3 regions of the Moellerella wisconsensis genome follow, and region 3 is predicted to be linked to each of the others. Evidence: riboswitches for the same ligand, from Rfam matches in the RefSeq annotation. Region 3 holds a riboswitch; each other region holds the start of a gene.
The links. A riboswitch is a leader RNA that binds a small molecule or an ion and turns the genes downstream of it on or off. The one in region 3 is predicted to bind thiamine pyrophosphate.
Positions count from the first base shown of each region.

Region 1: another riboswitch for thiamine pyrophosphate. It lies ahead of thiB (thiamine ABC transporter substrate binding subunit); the one in region 3 lies ahead of thiC (phosphomethylpyrimidine synthase ThiC).
Region 2: another riboswitch for thiamine pyrophosphate. It lies ahead of thiD (bifunctional hydroxymethylpyrimidine kinase/phosphomethylpyrimidine kinase); the one in region 3 lies ahead of thiC (phosphomethylpyrimidine synthase ThiC).

Region 1 is NZ_CP093242.1:605,950-611,780, reverse strand. Features, by position in the region: gene lgt (prolipoprotein diacylglyceryl transferase) at 1-602, opposite strand, end outside; gene ptsP (phosphoenolpyruvate--protein phosphotransferase) at 851-3,097, opposite strand; gene rppH (RNA pyrophosphohydrolase) at 3,106-3,636, opposite strand; TPP riboswitch at 3,750-3,852, shown strand; gene thiB (thiamine ABC transporter substrate binding subunit) at 3,959-4,927, shown strand; gene thiP (thiamine/thiamine pyrophosphate ABC transporter permease ThiP) at 4,903-5,831, shown strand, end outside.
Region 2 is NZ_CP093242.1:2,039,926-2,045,756, reverse strand. Features, by position in the region: gene mgrB (PhoP/PhoQ regulatory lipoprotein MgrB) at 84-233, shown strand; gene MNY66_RS09035 (amino acid permease) at 391-1,767, shown strand; gene pagP (lipid IV(A) palmitoyltransferase PagP) at 1,936-2,523, opposite strand; TPP riboswitch at 3,127-3,215, shown strand; gene thiD (bifunctional hydroxymethylpyrimidine kinase/phosphomethylpyrimidine kinase) at 3,292-4,092, shown strand; gene yegS (lipid kinase YegS) at 4,245-5,144, opposite strand.
Region 3 is NZ_CP093242.1:317,846-323,676, forward strand. Features, by position in the region: gene thiC (phosphomethylpyrimidine synthase ThiC) at 1-1,228, opposite strand, end outside; TPP riboswitch at 1,427-1,540, opposite strand; gene MNY66_RS01335 (HAD family hydrolase) at 1,641-2,303, opposite strand; partial or broken gene MNY66_RS01340 (ABC transporter ATP-binding protein) at 2,356-2,991, opposite strand; gene nudC (NAD(+) diphosphatase) at 3,257-4,033, shown strand; gene hemE (uroporphyrinogen decarboxylase) at 4,165-5,229, shown strand.

The sequences.
Region 1 (5,831 bases), 290 kb from region 3:
TATAATTGAGAAGGATGACGAGGCAATACACCGTATTGATTGATAACCTCAAATAGCGAAGGATCTTGAGCCGCTAGTTGTAAATCTGCGCTACGTGAAGTTGGGAATAACATCGCCCATGGCGTATCAAAAGTAACGCGTCCCCATAACTCGCCATTAATAAAGTTACCAATACGTCCCATACCTAAACCAAAAGGTACTAATGGAGCAATAAAATCAGCCACTTGTAAAAAACGACGGCGCGTACGATGTGCAAACCACATCATCGCCAAAATAACCCCAATTAAGCCGCCATGGAATGACATTCCACCATCCCAGACTTTAAATAAATATAGTGGATCATCAAGAAATACCGGCAAGTTATAAAACAAAACGTAACCTAAACGGCCACCAACAAATACCCCAACAAACCCGATATAAAGTAAATTTTCAACTTCATTTTTGCTCCAGCCACTGTTGGGTTTTGCCGCCCGGCGATTCGCCAACCAGAGGGCAAATACAAATCCCACTAGGTACATAAAACCATACCAGTGAAGCGCGACAGGTCCGATCGAAAACATCACCGGATCAATCTCTGGAAGCACCAGATAGCTATTATTCATCTTTCCCCACTATTGTCTTTATACCCATGATTGTCGCTACCCAAGCTGCAATTAATACTAAATAATCTATATTTACACCATCCTGCGGGTAAATTCGCTTGGATATCGATGGAATTTATTGGAATTACAAACCGTACAATATTTTTTGTGCGGTAAATAATACTGATACGTTAAAAATCCGCAAACCAAATTATTTGAGGTTTCCGATTTATATTGCCATCTTTACTCACAAAAAAAGTATAAAATAACTAAATACCGCCACGAACTAAACCGCCAATTCCCCTAAGCTCCATATAATCTGTAGTCAATTGCTTCACTTGATGGCTAGTTTCTGCAACTAAAATCGATGAAAGTAACGGTGCCATTACTTCAGCCGATAAATGACGGATAAGATATTTAATCCGCGGTACGCTGCGACCGCTCATACTTAAATTACGGTAACCTAATGCCAGTAATACCATCGCCCCCAAAGGCTGTCCGGCCATTTCGCCACAGATACTAACCGGGAGTTGCATTTTTTGACACTCATCAATCGCCAGTTTCAAAAAACGAATAACCGCAGGATGCAAATGATCATAAATAGCAGCTACATGAGTATTATTGCGATCAACAGCCAAAAGATACTGAGTTAAATCATTGGTTCCGATAGAAATAAAATCTATCCGCTGGCGTAATTGAGGGATCAAGAAAACCAATGAGGGCACTTCCAGCATAACGCCGATGGGCGGTAATGAAATTGATTGTTCTAAAAATAGCTCAACTTCTTGCTTCGCCCGTTGGATCAGTTTTAATGCTTCATCAACTTCATCGATACTGGTGACCATCGGCAACAAGATTTTTAAATTATTGCTTTGCGCGTTGGCTCGCAACATGGCGCGTAATTGGATCAGGAATATCTCCGGTTGATCGAGCATAATTCGCATACCCCGCCAACCTAAACATGGATTTTCCTCATTAATCGGCATATAAGGCAGCTGTTTATCTGCCCCGATATCGAGAGTTCTTAGCACTACCGGCTTGTCTGGGAATAACTGAAGCATCTCTTGATAAAGCAGCTTTTGTTCATCTTCGGAGGGAAAGGCATTTTGCAGCATAAACGGTAGCTCTGTACGATACAGACCGATACCATCAACACTTTGGTTGATTTTTTGCTCGTATTTCAAACTAAGACCCGCATTTAACTGGATAGAGACCGTTTCTCCATCAAGTAACTCGGCTTGCTGCTGTAATGTCCCTTCGGCTAACCGGCTAAGAACTTTTTCTTCTTCAATTATCTGACGGTATTCTTGAGCAATGATATTTTCTGGCTCAATAAAGATTTCACCGCGATAGCCATCAAGAATTAATAAACGGTTATGCAATAATGACGGCTCAATATCTGCCCCCATAATCGCCGGGATCCCCATGGCGCGAATTAAAATCGCCGAGTGTGAATGGGTTGCCCCATCGCGCACAATCACACCGGCTAATTGTTCAATCGGGATCTCTGCCAGTAAGTTAGCGCTGAGCTCATCGGCGACTAAAATAAATCGTTCAGGCCACTGTTCAGTGGCCGTTAAACTATCATCCAGATGGAATAATAAACGCTGCCCTAGAGCGCGTAAATCGGAACCGCGTTCGCGTAAATAGAGATCATTTAGCTGCGAAAACTGGTTAACATAGTCTTCAATGACTGATTTCACCGCCCATTCAGCGATTAAACCTTGTTCGATAGTAGCAAATAAGCGTTTTCGCAGCTGGGAGTCATTAATCAAGTGATTATAAAGATCGAAAATCGCCGCACTTTCTTTTTGCGCGCTGGCTAAAAATCGTTTACTAATTCGCCGACATTCAGCGCTTGCATCTTCCAGCGCTTCAGCCAACCGATGACGTTCGGCATCAATATCAAGAGCGCATGCCTGACACACATGTTCTAAAAGTGGCTGTGACATATCGCGCCAACCATAAGCCATGGCTATCCCATTAGCGATAGGTAAGGCCTTAATTCGATTTTGTCGATATTGACCAAAAATCCCTTTGGCTTGAGCCTGGGCTAATATGGCAGCCAGCTGCATTGATAAAGTCACCAGAAATGACTCTTCGGTTTCATTAAATAAACGACGCTCGCGCTGCTGAACCACTAAGACACCAAGCAGTTGACGGCGATAAACGATAGGAACACCGAGAAAAGCACGCATCTGCCCTTCTCGAAGTTGAGGTAATAATTTGAATTGAGGGTGTTCACGGATATCGGCAAGATTGAGCATTTCAGATTGGCGGCCAACAGCACCGACCACACCTTCATCAAAACCTAAGCGAACCGCAATCCCTTTGGGCTTTTTCAGGCCTTGGGTAGCCATTAAGTAATAGCATTGGCGTTGGCTATCTGCTAGATAAATAGAACATACATCTGTCTGCATCGCATGACAGGTTTCAGTCACTAGCAGTTCCAACGCCTCTGCCAAAGTTGTTGCCATCGCAACTTTTTCAACAATCTCCCGCAAACGCGCCAGCATAAATCCGCCTAAAACCGCCTACGGCGATGAGAATAAACAGTACGTTGCATAGGTTGTGGCTCCTGCATTGGCATCACTACAGGCGCAAATTCTTTCATTACGCGGCGATACACTTCGCGTTTAAAAGAAACCACTTGTCTGACAGGATACCAATAACTAACCCATCGCCAGCCATCAAATTCCGGCGATTTACTGCGTTGCACGTTAATTTCATTCTCGTTGCTTTGTAATTGCAATAAAAACCAACGCTGCTTCTGACCGATACACACGGGTTTTGTATCCCAACGCACCAAACGCTTGGGTAATTTGTAACGTAACCAATTTCGGGTAGACGCAAGCAGTTTAACATCTTTGCGATGTAAACCGACTTCTTCATAGAGTTCCCGATACATAGCCTGTTCTGGTGATTCCCCGGGATTAATCCCCCCTTGAGGAAACTGCCATGAATGTTGGCCATAGCGACGAGCCCACAAAACTTGCCCTTGCCGATTACAAATTACAATTCCTACATTCGGGCGGTAGCCATCATCATCGATCACCAGACTACCTCAATAACCAAATTTGAAAGATAGCTAATTGTTTCATACATACCCCAGTCGGTAAACTACTATCAATAGAGTTTGCAGATATGCGCGAAGTCACTACAATAGCCACTGACTCAACGGGGTGCTATGACGCAAATAGTCAGGCTGAGAAAAAACCCGTCGAACCTGATCCGACTAATATCGGTGTAGGGATTTGAGCGATGTACCTGCCTAATGAAACTTTCTCTTAGCGCCATCTCAAATCCTGTGTAATGTTTTTTTAATTCAGGAGTGAAGCGTGTCTCAATGCAACTATTTTAAACTCGCCACCAGCGCCATGTTAGCACTGGTTTTTAGCCATGCCGCCTTAGCCGATAAACCAACGCTTACCGTGTATACCTATGATTCCTTTGCCGCAGAATGGGGACCCGGCCCTGCAATTAAACGCAGTTTTGAACAACAATGTGGCTGCGAATTAAAATTAGTGGCGTTAGGGGATGGCGTTTCATTATTAAATCGCTTGCGTATGGAAGGTAAAAAATCCAAGGCTGACATTGTGTTAGGGCTGGATAATAACTTGATTGATACTGCACAAAAAACCGGTTTATTTAGCGAAAGTAAGATTGATCAAACGGCACTAAAATTACCGGTTGTCTGGAAAAACTCAACATTTATCCCTTTCGACTATGGATATTTCGCCTTTATCTACGACACCAATAAAATCAAAAATCCGCCCACCAGTATGGACCAACTGATAAATAGCCCTGAAAAGTGGAAAATAATTTATCAAGATCCTCGTACTAGCACGCCAGGTTTAGGATTATTGCTGTGGATGGAAAAAATATACGCCGATAAAAGCGCCGCTGAATGGCAAAAAATAGCCGCAAAAACCCTGACGGTGACTAAAGGCTGGAGTGAGGCCTATGGGCTATTCCTCAAAGGTGAAGGCGATTTTGTGCTCAGTTATACTTCCTCTCCGGGCTATCATATTTTGGCGGATAACAAAGATAATTACGCCGCTGCGCTATTTGATGAGGGCCATTACATGCAAGTTGAAGTTGCCGCACAATTAAAAAATAGCCCACAACCTGAGCTAGCGCAGCAATTTATGCAATTTATGCTAACCCCTCAATTCCAAAAGGAATTACCTACCACTAACTGGATGTATCCGGTGATTGATATCCCGTTACCAGCGGTATACGAGCAATTACCATTACCCAAAAAATCTCTCCAGTTCAGCGCAGCAGAAGTTGCTAAAGAACGTAATGCATGGACTCGTTTATGGCAAACTGCAGTCAGTCAATAATTAATCGCTCGCTTATCCCTGGGGCTATTGCCAGTGGATTGCTGATCCTTATCGCGGTATCGGCCTGTGGCGCGCTGCTATTATTTTCACCGGAGCTGAATTTTAAAGCGATTATCGATGACAGCTATTTATGGCATGTAATTCGATTTACTTTTTGGCAGGCTTTTTTGTCGGCTATTTTTTCGGTATTGCCAGCAATTTTATTAGCGAGAGCGCTCTATCGGCGACGATTTTGGGGACGAACATTGTTATTGCGTTTATGCGCGATGACTTTAGTACTACCAGTGTTAGTGGCAATTTTCGGTATTCTCTCCGTGTATGGCTCCACCGGCTGGCTAGCACAGCTCTCGGCATATTTAGGTATTGATTATCAATTCTCACCTTATGGATTGAGCGGTATTTTACTGGCACATATCTTTTTTAATCTGCCACTCGCTGCCCGTATGTTATTACTTGCACTAGAAAGCATTTCTACTGAACAACGGCAAATCGCTGCACAGTTAGGCATGAGTGAATGGCAGCAATTTCGTCTTGTGGAATGGCCGTATTTGCGGCGCCAGATGTTACCCACCGCAGCTTTAATATTTATGCTCTGTTTTGCCAGCTTTGCTACGGTACTAGCATTAGGCGGAGGCCCAGCTGCAACCACCATTGAATTAGCTATTTATCAAGCCCTTAGCTATGACTTTGACCTTGGTCAAGCCGCATTATTAGCACTGATCCAGATTATTTTTTGCTTAGGATTAATGTTGCTGAGTCAAAAAATGAATGCTGCATTTTCAGTTGGATTTAGCCAACAACAAAAATGGAATAATCCTCAAGATACACTTTGGCGTAAAATTCGTGATATCAGCGTGATCATCGCCGCAATTCTGCTACTTATCCCCCCGCTACTGGCGGTAAT
Region 2 (5,831 bases), 1.7 Mb from region 3:
AGTGTAAAATGGTGAAAAGGATCTTTTATATCATCCAAAGTGAATGGCTGGTTGATCAAGTTGCATGACTGAAAGGTAAAAAATTGATTAAAATTAAAAGATTACTTATTATTCTCTTGGTCATATTTAGTTGCTTGTTGTTGTATTTGTTGGCATTAGACAATGTGTGTGATCAGGACGGCAAGGATTTTAAGCATGGCATTTGTCAAATAACTGATTGGTTACCCTTTTAATTGCTTACAAATTAGTAGTCGGTAAAACTCTTTTATTGACTAATTTTAGTTATGATTAATTAGCAAATAATGCTATTAATACGAAGATAAAATCGTGTAATTATAAAATTGTTGAATAATTAATCACGAATAATAAAAAACAATCAAGGGTGTCATAATGTCAGAAATGAATGAGCAAACGTTAAAGCGAGGATTAAAAAATCGGCATATTCAGCTGATTGCTTTAGGGGGTGCTGTTGGTACAGGGTTATTTTTAGGGATCGCCCAAACGATTAATATGGCGGGTCCTTCAGTTTTATTAGGATATGCCGTTAGTGGATTTATTGCTTTCCTTATTATGCGTCAGCTAGGCGAGATGATTGTTGAAGAGCCTGTCGCAGGCTCATTTAGTCACTTTGCTTATAAGTATTGGGGTAGCTTTGCTGGTTTCTTATCCGGTTGGAATTACTGGGCAATGTTTATTCTAGTCGGAATGGCAGAATTGACTGCTGCCGGCATGTACATGAAATATTGGTGGCCAGACTTACCAACTTGGATATCTGCGGCTATTTTCTTTGTAGCCGTTAATGGTATTAACTTAATTAATGTACGTTTATACGGTGAAACCGAATTTTGGTTTGCAATTATTAAAGTCGTAGCCATTATTGCGATGATAATATTTGGGTCTTATTTACTGATCAGTGGAAATGGTGGACCTCAAGCTTCTGTTGCCAATCTTTGGCAGCACGGAGGCTTTTTCCCTAACGGTATTTCTGGACTAGTGATGGCGCTGGCAGTCATTATGTTCTCCTTTGGTGGCTTAGAGTTAGTGGGGATTACGGCAGCTGAAGCAGAAGATCCACAAACCAGTATTCCTAAAGCTACTAACCAAGTGGTTTATCGTATTCTTATTTTTTATATTGGTTCTTTAGCCGTATTACTTTCGTTATATCCATGGATAAATGTGGTGAGTGGTGAAAGCCCATTTGTGCTTATTTTCCATGATTTAGGCGATAAATTAGTCTCTAATGCTTTGAATGCGGTTATCTTGATTGCGGCGCTCTCGGTTTATAATAGCTGTGTATATAGTACCAGCCGTATGCTTTACGGTTTAGCGCAGCAACGAAATGCCCCTCGTTTCTTAACCCGAGTGACGCGTAGTGGCGTTCCGCTAATGGCACTTTCAGTCTCCGCATTAGCGACCTCATTGGGTATTGTGGTTAACTATATGATGGGAGGTAAGGCTCTTGAATTATTGATGTCATTGGTTGTAACCACGCTGGTGATTAACTGGATTATGATTTGTGTTTCTAATCTTAAATTCCGTGCAGCGAAAAATAAACAAGGTGTGACCACTCGTTTCCGTGCGCTATGGTACCCATTTGGTAATTATTTGTGTTTAGCGTTCTTAGCTTTTATTTTAATCATTATTTTGATGACTGATAGTATTCGTATCTCGGTGATTTTAATGCCATTTTGGATTGGATTTTTATGGATTGGTTTCCAATTCTCTAACGCCAGAAAACAGGCTACCAATAACAACGAATCTGCGTAATTAGTTTATAATAAAGTCAATAGAATATTCGGTATAGCTAATGATCAGACGCAAATACCTAGAGTTACTGGATTAAAATAGAAACTAAAAAGGCGACTGATGATTATTCTATTAGTCGCCTTTTTATTATGAAATATTTTTACGGAGTATTTCTTGATAATCTTATTGTTACCATTTCCAACGGAACCATGCAAATAATACGTTACCATTATTATAGGTGCCTGGAACATAGGTGGCTTGAAATGCTAAACGATTATATTCAATCGAAACTAAAGGTAAAGGCAATGGCATTGGAATATAGTTATATTCATGGCGCGCCGTGATACTTAAGGTAAAACCCGCCCCCATACGAAAGCCGTCTATATCTCTGGGGATCCACATTTTCTGAAAGCCATAACCTATAATGGGTTCGACTTTGTCATTTGAATCCATAAACGCCATTGCATAAAGAGAATGCCAATCATTATCTTCATCATAGCGGTATTTACCTAGCCCTAAACCCCAAGGGGTCTCATTATATTTATCGGTTTTTTTCTTGTCATATGTCAAACGGTTATGCCAAGTTACTGCCGGTAAATAGACCTCATATTCAGGAGAATCCCATGTTTTATTGACATTGCTGGTAAATTTATCCCACAATCCCGGCGTCTTTATTGATGCAGGGGCAACGTCTGAAGTGGAAGATGCGGAGCAAGTAGCCGAGCTTAACCAGAAAGTTGAACTCGCCGCTAGGATCACCCAATTTTTTACAGTCATTACAATTCCAATATACGTTAACACATCACGTGTTTTTCATCTCTTACCCTAAAAAATCCTTCGGACAAAATGTATGTTAAAACAATCAGCAATGGCATTTAAAAATATTATATTGACCTATAATAACATTTTTTAAAAAAGTGAAAACTAATACATTATTCATTATAAGAAAAATCTTAACTTATATATGTATTAGGTTTCTATTTTTGACTTATCAGATTATAAATTTTTAGCCTTAATAAGGGGTTAGTACGGCTGATAGTATAGGGAATGGCTAGCGTACCCATTATGTAGAGGTTGATGATAGGCTAATATCAATGAATAAAAATCTAATAGTTTCTCTAGGTTATTTTTATGTGGCTGTAAATAATATTATTTAAATAATGAAAGTTTAAATAGAAAAGTGTTTTAGCATTGTTTTAGTTTGGTTTATTGTAGCGTAAATAGATAAATATAAAGTAATTATATTTGGCGACAGATAAATTAATAAAATATTAGTTGTATTTTATTGGGCTAAATGTGTTTGATTTTACCTGCTGGTTTGCGTTGGTAATTAATGCGATACTAATCTGCATATTTTATGCTTTTGCCGAAAACGGTAGAGCATTTGACTCGGGGCGCCTTTAGGCTGAGATGAACCCGTATTACCTGATCTGGATAATGCCAGCGTAGGGAAGTCGGTAAACTGGACATCTTTTTCCTGCCAAATCACCACTCCTTACCGGCACTTAAGTTACCAACACTTATAATCCGCATTTAAGGAGTGATATAGTGAGAATCAATTCATTAACCATCGCTGGAACTGATCCTAGTGGTGGAGCCGGGATTCAAGCCGATTTAAAAACCTTTTCAGCCCTTGGTGTATACGGAACCTCAGTGATTACTGCGCTGGTTGCACAAAATACCCAAGGGGTTCAAGCGGTTTACGATATTTCTTCCGAGTTTTTTGCGACTCAGCTCGCATCCGTTTTGTCAGATGTGCGAATCGATAGCGCAAAAATTGGAATGCTCTCGAATAGCCAAAATATTTCCGTTCTTGTTAGTGCCTTAAAACGCTATCCTATCCCTTATGTTGTCCTTGATACCGTTATGATTGCGAAAAGCGGTGATCCACTCTTATCTCCTGATGCGGTAAGCACTATGGTGAGCCAACTTCTGCCGTTGGTCTCATTAATTACACCAAATCTACCGGAGGCTGCGACATTATTGGCGACTTCTGTTGCTACGAATGAAAATCAAATGAAAATACAAGGAAGGATGTTATTGGCAGCAGGTTGCCAAGCGGTATTAATGAAGGGGGGGCATTTGAATGAAGCAGAAAGTCCAGATTGGTTATTTACTGCACAAGGTGAATGGCGATTTACCGCGCCGCGTATTAATACAGTGAATACTCATGGTACTGGCTGTACGTTATCAGCAGCACTTGCAGCATTACGGCCTAAATTTAGTAACTGGCAAACCACATTACCGGTGGCTAAAAATTATTTACAGCAGGCTTTATTGATGGCGGACTCATTAGAAGTTGGTCAGGGTATTGGACCAGTTCATCACTTTCATCAATGGTGGTAACTATCTGTAATGGTGTAACTATGTGTTGGGGGATCATTAACGGGACAATAAACTCCAACACACAATTGTGTTAATAACTGTACAAATAGGAGTAAAAACAGCAGTAAAAATAGCGCTAAAGACTGCCAAAAGTAGCGGAAAATGTGCACTATCTAAGATAATAGATCACATTGTGGCGGTAATCGACAGCGAATAATGCTAGGCAAAATCTCAAAGCGGAACGTTTCACCAGACAGTGGTTCGCCATCGAGATTAAATACCATTTTATGTGGGGAATGAATTTTTATCCATGAACTCGTTCTGCGGATAATACTGTCATTTTTTTCGGGATTAAATAGGTTATTGACGATAGCCGGAATTATTTCACGCGCAGGGATCAGCAGAAGGTCTAATTTTCCATCATCGACTAATGCGTTTGGAGTTAGAGCTTGTCCGCCGCCGGCTTGTCGACCATTACCAATACCGATAACTAAGGTTTCACCTTCCCAATTGAAATCTTCGGCTTCGACGCGACAAATATCTGTTTTTAGTGTATCGGGTCTAAATAGCCCGTTGACAAAATAGGCCATGCCACCTAGTGCAGATTTGAGGGCCGCGGGGGTTTCTGTTGTTATACGGGTGCCAAAACCACCGGTAGCCATATTGACGAAATAAAAGTCATCATTAACTTTAGCTAAGTCGATAAGGGTTGCTTTTCCTTTAATAGCTAAAGCTAAGGCATTATCGATCTCGATTGGGATCCCAGCACTGGTGGCAAAATCATTGGCAGTACCTAGCGGCAGAATGGCGAGAGCAGGCCTTGAGCTACTCTGGCAGCGCATTAGGGCGGTAGCTACGGCATTAATAGTTCCATCACCACCACCAGCAATAACTGTGTCTATACCCGTGTTCACGGCTTCGTCGATAAAGCGAGTTAAATCATCAGGTTCCCAAGAGACACGAACTAGAATATTTGCACCTTCATGACGTAATTTCTCTACTGCACTACGCACTTCAGGATTCGTTGCATTTGGAGCAAATATAATCAGCATGCTGACATTTGGATTCTCCATATTTTGACCTCTTTTTATACATAGATTTAATGACGACAGGGCAGAATTAGACCTGATTATTCTTTTACTATAGATGGTTATATTGCGTGAGATAAATTTATTTTGCTAATAATGATTAGAATTGTAGCTTAAAATTTAGTTCAAGGAGAAGGGGAAAGAACGTTGGAAAATAAACCGGGAGCTAATTATGGATAAAACGCATTGTGAGTAAAGTTAACAGATAAAAGAAATGGCCAGCCCAAGGGAGATTGGGCTAGCCAAGGAGGTGGTTCCTAGTCTTAATATATGACTTTATAGTTCTTAATTTTCGTTGAGGATTATAGGACAAGCAGATATTGATTGATGTGATCTATGGCAAAAATTTGCATATTAGTTATAAGTTGAGTGTATGAATTTATAATATTGCTGAATTACTCAATATCATTGTAATGACTATTCTACTGGCAAATTCAGCCTATGTTGGGCTTGCCAATTTGCATGTAATCTTTCATTTCTATCCGCTATGAGGGGACGGTAATATATAGGTTAAGCTAATTGTATTCTCCACAGGGAATTGTATCGAGATTCAATGAAGGTTACAGCTCTAGCTATGCTGTTGTTGTCCTTAATGATAAATGCAAGCAGAGCAAACTGATTCAGGCATAAACTACAGAATAAGTCGGTCTTAACAAGTAGAGACAGTCCATA
Region 3 (5,831 bases):
ACCCATCACCTAAAGATAACGCGACATCGTAAGCGGCACACAGTTGGCAAATTTCCCGAAAATGTTGATACAGAAAGTTTTCTTGATGATGTGATAAACACCATTTTGCCATTATCGACCCTCCGCGAGAGACGATCCCCGTAAGGCGTTTGGCGGTCATCGGGACATAACGTAGCAATACACCGGCATGGATTGTGAAGTAGTCGACGCCTTGCTCTGCTTGTTCTAATAAGGTATCGCGGAACATTTCCCAGGTTAGGTGTTCAGCCACGCCGTTAACTTTTTCTAATGCTTGATAAATCGGTACGGTACCAATAGGCACAGGGCTATTGCGTAGGATCCATTCCCGAGTTTCATGTATATAACGCCCGGTGGATAAATCCATCACCGTATCTGCGCCCCAGCGGGTTGACCAAATGAGTTTTTCGACCTCTTCTTCGATAGAGGAAGTGACCGAGGAGTTACCGATATTGGCGTTTACTTTGACCAAAAAATTGCGCCCTATAATCATAGGTTCTGATTCGGGATGATTGATATTAGCAGGAATGATAGCTCTACCGGCTGCGACTTCTTGGCGTACAAATTCTGCGGTGATATTGTCGGTTAAATTAGCGCCAAAATTTTGCCCAGAATGTTGTTGGCGTAGGACGTCTGAGCGAATGCGTTCGCGGCCCATATTTTCACGGATCGCAATAAATTCCATTTCGGGGGTAATTATGCCCCGACGCGCATAGTGCAATTGCGTTACACAGTGGCCAGATTTAGCTTTTAGAGGATGAGGCCGTTGTGTAAAGCGGAGAGAGTCTAGCCCTTCATCGGCGAGACGCTGTTGGGTAAAATCAGAGCTTAAATTTTCGACCTGAGTGACATCATTGCGCTCTTGTATCCATGCGCTACGCAGTTTTTTTAATCCCTCATGTACATTCAATTTTGCATTGGGATCGCCATAAGCGCCCGAGGTATCATAAACAGGAACGGCTTCATTTTGTTCATATTGAGGCTGTTCTTTGGTGCCGCCGAGCAAGGTCGGCGTTAGTTGAATTTCACGCATTGGCACTTGAATATCGGCACGCGAGCCGGTCAAATAAATACGTTTAGAATTAGGGAATGAGACCCCTTGCAGAGTATTAATATAAGTTTCTGCGGCGTCGCGTTGTGCTTTACGGCGACGGGTAGGGCTTGGCGCTGGAGAAACATCATGGCTAGGGATTACAGTATTTTCGGACATAGCAATTTCCTGACAATGTTATTCCACTGGATGAATGGATAACGGGTTATAGTTAGAAAGTTGCTTGTCTGGAGCTTGGCGGGAGTATCGTTAAGGCAGCTAGATAAGGCAGATAAATCGATATGCTTGTTAGGTTATCGAGGATTAACCTAGCGGGTAATCAGCATAAACGCGTAGTCTGTAAATTATATTTCTAGCGGATTGATTACTCTTGTTCCCTTCGCGGGTATTAACCCGATCAGGTTCCGCGGATCCCGAATTAACGGTCTCAGCCTGTATACTTTCGTATTCTAGGCACTCCGACAAGATGCGAACCAGTATAAAAGGGATTATAAAAACTACAACCCCCTTAATTATTTATAAGTTAAATAATATTAAATCTAGATAATCGATAGGCTAAGCACTAAATCGATTAAATTTTCCACTGCAATTGAGTCCATTGCTGCTCCATCGCGATTTCTGCCAGTCGAGGGTCAGCATTGATGGTAATGACTTGATCTGCAAAATAACACATGGGCAAATCATTAGCCGAGTCGGTATAAAACACAATTTCCGCATCGCTGACTCGTTGCTGACTTAACCACTGGGTGAGGCGTTTTACTTTGCCAGCTTTAAAACTGGCAATCCCGTTTATTGTCCCTGAATAGCTATTATTAATCACCTGCATATCGATACCTATAGCAAAATCAGCATGCAGTTTTGCGGCAATTTTTTTGACAATAAAAGAGACCGTTGCAGAGATGATTATCACGGGAATATGACGCTGACGATAATCGTCGATACACTGGCGAGCTGCTGGATAAATGTTGGGCAGGATGATGGTATTAACAAAGTCATCGAGCCATATATCAACTTGCTCGGTTGGAATGCCCGCAAGTGCTTGCATACTAAAGGCTAGGTACGCGGGCATATCTAATATACCCGCATTATATTGTGCCATCATGCGGCTATCTTCGGCGATAAATTGGGGATCGTTGATGATCTGTTTATCCCATAGATAATGTGTCCATAATACACTGCTATCGCCTTGGATCAGTGTTTCGTCTAAATCAAACACCGCTATTTTTGTTGTCATTATTGTAACCTTGAGGCTGTGTTATTGGCTTATATATGATGTCTGTTAATTATTAAGCTAGCGAGCGAATTTCATTCTTATTAAACAATAATTCAAGCTGGCTACCGGGCTCAAATAAACGTTCTGAAGAACGATTGAGTAAGTCGACCGTCATTTCTCCTGCCGCGGTTTGGACTGTATAGCGAATAATATTGCCTAACAATTGATGTTCTACAATTGTGGCCGCCACAGGTGCAGAAATATGGTTACCGTAATGACGACCGGTTTCGCGGACATAGATAGATTCAGGACGAATAGCCAACATGCCTTGCTGATTAATCCCTAATAATTTATTGGCTTTTTCTGCCTCTATTAGATTGTAATGCCCCATAAAACGCGCCACAAATTGATTAGCAGGTTAAGTATAGATATTTTCTGCGCTGTCATTTTGAATAATTACCCCTTGATTCATTAAAAAGATCTTATCCGATAAGATCATCGCCTCATCTTGATCATGGGTGACAAATAATGTGGTTAAATTAAGTTCTCGTTATATACGGCGAATTTGTTGACGTAAATTTTTACGAATACGGGCATCTAATGCTGAAAGTGGCTCATCTAATAGCAAAATTTTAGGTTGCATAACTAGGGTGCGAGCTAGCGCAACACGTTGGCGCTGACCGCCAGATAATTGATGAGGATATTGCTGTATTTCTGACGATAAACGGAATCACGATTAATATTTCAGTTACTGAAACGTGTTCAGGGTAAGAATATTAGATGACAAACAATTGAAATATTGATGACACTTTTTAGACAAATCGCTGAGGACAATACAAAATGGATTACATCACTGAATATTTCTCTTACAAAAAGACTAGAAAGTAATGAATGATATTTCAGCAGAACAGAGTATCTTTATGTTATTGGAATATTATAATTTATAAATATCAACGTGATAGAAATATAAGCTTATGAAAAAAATAATATTAACGGGAACAGAAAGTGGCTGGTGGTTTGTTTGTTTTGCGGGGCGTTTATGGCTACCGAAAGGAGATGCTCCTTATGGCACGGCAGAAAAATGGTCACTGGTGGGTAAAACGGCAACTATTATTGGTGAATGGCAAGGTGAGTTAGTTTGGCTAATTGCAGAAAAAATGCCTATCGATATGGTCTCGCCAAGAATGGTCGCAGCACAAGATGAAGGTTTATTTCGTCTTGCTGGGCGCGGTGTACAGCTGGCGGAATTTTATCGCTCACATCGTTATTGTGGTTATTGTGGAACATTAATGCGCCACAGCCCAACCGAGTGGGCATGTTTATGTGACCACTGCCAAGAGCGCTATTATCCGCAAATTGCACCGTGCATTATTGTGGCTATCCGTCGTGATTCGCATATTTTATTGGCCCAACATCGTCGTCATAAACAAAATCCGGTCTTTACTGTTTTAGCGGGTTTCGTGGAGGTTGGAGAAACGTTAGAAGAAGCAGTGGCTCGCGAGGTGATGGAAGAGAGCCAAATTAAAATTAAAAATATTCGTTATGTTTCATCGCAGCCATGGCCATTCCCTCATTCGTTAATGATGGGATTTTTGGCAGACTATGACAGCGGAGAGATCGAAGTTGACCCACATGAGCTTATTCAGGCTGATTGGTATCATTATGATGAGTTGCCCAAAATCCCGAGTTCAGAAACGATAGCTCGCCGATTAATTGAAGATACTGTTGCATTATGTCGCAATCAAGAATAGTGATGATGAAAGTGCCTAGTAGACCTTAGGTTTTTAAGGGGCGCTAAACGGTTTTTAATCAATTAGCATGCTACAATAGTGCCCAATATTTGCAGCCATTTTCGGCGGCCACTTAATAAATGGAGTGAATGATGACTGAGTTGAAAAATGACCGCTACTTGCGTGCATTGCTTCGCCAACCTGTAGATGTAACACCGGTATGGATGATGCGACAAGCGGGGCGTTACTTGCCAGAATATAAAGCGACAAGAGCGCAAGCGGGAGATTTCCTCTCATTATGCAAAAATACAGAATTGGCTTGCGAAGTCACACTCCAGCCACTTAGACGCTTTCCATTAGATGCGGCAATTTTATTCTCAGATATTCTAACTATTCCAGATGCGATGGGATTAGGTCTCTATTTTGAAGCCGGAGAAGGCCCTCGATTTAAACATCCGATTACTTGTGCTGCTGATGTTAAAAAAATTCCTGTACAAGATCCCGAGCAAGAATTGGGTTATGTGATGAATGCGGTGAGAGCTATCCGTAAAGCCTTAAAAGGTGACGTGCCTTTAATCGGATTCTCCGGTAGCCCGTGGACGCTGGCAACTTATATGGTTGAAGGCGGCAGCAGTAAAGCGTTTACTAAAATAAAAAAAATGATGTATGCCGATCCACAATCATTGCATCTGTTGCTGGATAAACTGGCTGATAGCGTAATTTTATATCTTAATGCACAAATTAAGGCGGGCGCGCAATCAGTTATGATTTTTGATTCATGGGGAGGAGTATTAACACCGCGTGATTATCAATTATTCTCACTCAATTATATGCATAAGATTGTCGATGGCTTAATCCGTGAAAATGACGGACGCCGTGTACCAGTAACTTTGTTTACCAAAGGTGGTGGGCAATGGCTTGAGGCAATGGTTGCGACAGGTTGTGATGCATTAGGTCTTGATTGGACTATCGATATTGCCGAAGCGCGTCGCAGAGTTGGCGAAAAAGTCGCATTACAAGGGAATATGGATCCTTCGATGCTATATGCTTCTGCGCCTCGCATTGAAGACGAAGTAAAAACTATTTTGGCGGGTTTTGGTGAAGGTAATGGCCATGTATTTAACCTCGGCCACGGTATTCATCAGGATGTGCCACCAGAAAATGCCGGAACATTCGTCAATGCAGTTCATCAATTCTCTCGGGCGTATCATAAATAATCCAGAAGAGAAAATAGTGGGATAAAACGGTATTAATAACGGGGTATTTGATACAGAAAAATGTATTAAATACCCCGTTAGCATTTATAAAACAAAGCATTTATAAATAAGAGCATTATTGAACCACATATCTGGGAATATGTCGGTACCGTCTAATTCTTCCTGATGCCTGTATTTGAAAAACATATCTTGACGATTATCTTCAAAGCTATCACCTTCAAAGCTATCAAATGAGCGTACTGATTGTCCGCCTTGAATTTTGCGTTCTAGTTATAAAGCAATTGATCTGCTATCCCGAAAGAAGCAGCGTCCGGCGCACCATAGCCTTACTTGGTGGCTAATGCGAGGGTCTTTTGCTCTTGAACGACAGGCCGAGAAAGACATTGTAATTCAAAATATTGAAAAAAGTCATGGAAAAGGGTATTGCGTTGACAGGTTGAATCTACAAGTGCCTTTTTTGCGAAAGAGCTGCTATAAGGTATTGGTTCAAGAGTATAAAACGCAAAATTCAATTAAGCACTTATGCCGAGTTATAGTGATCAAGCTCAGCCGTTTAATGTTTTATATTTAGCGAAATCGGCTTATTAAATTGCTTGATGAAT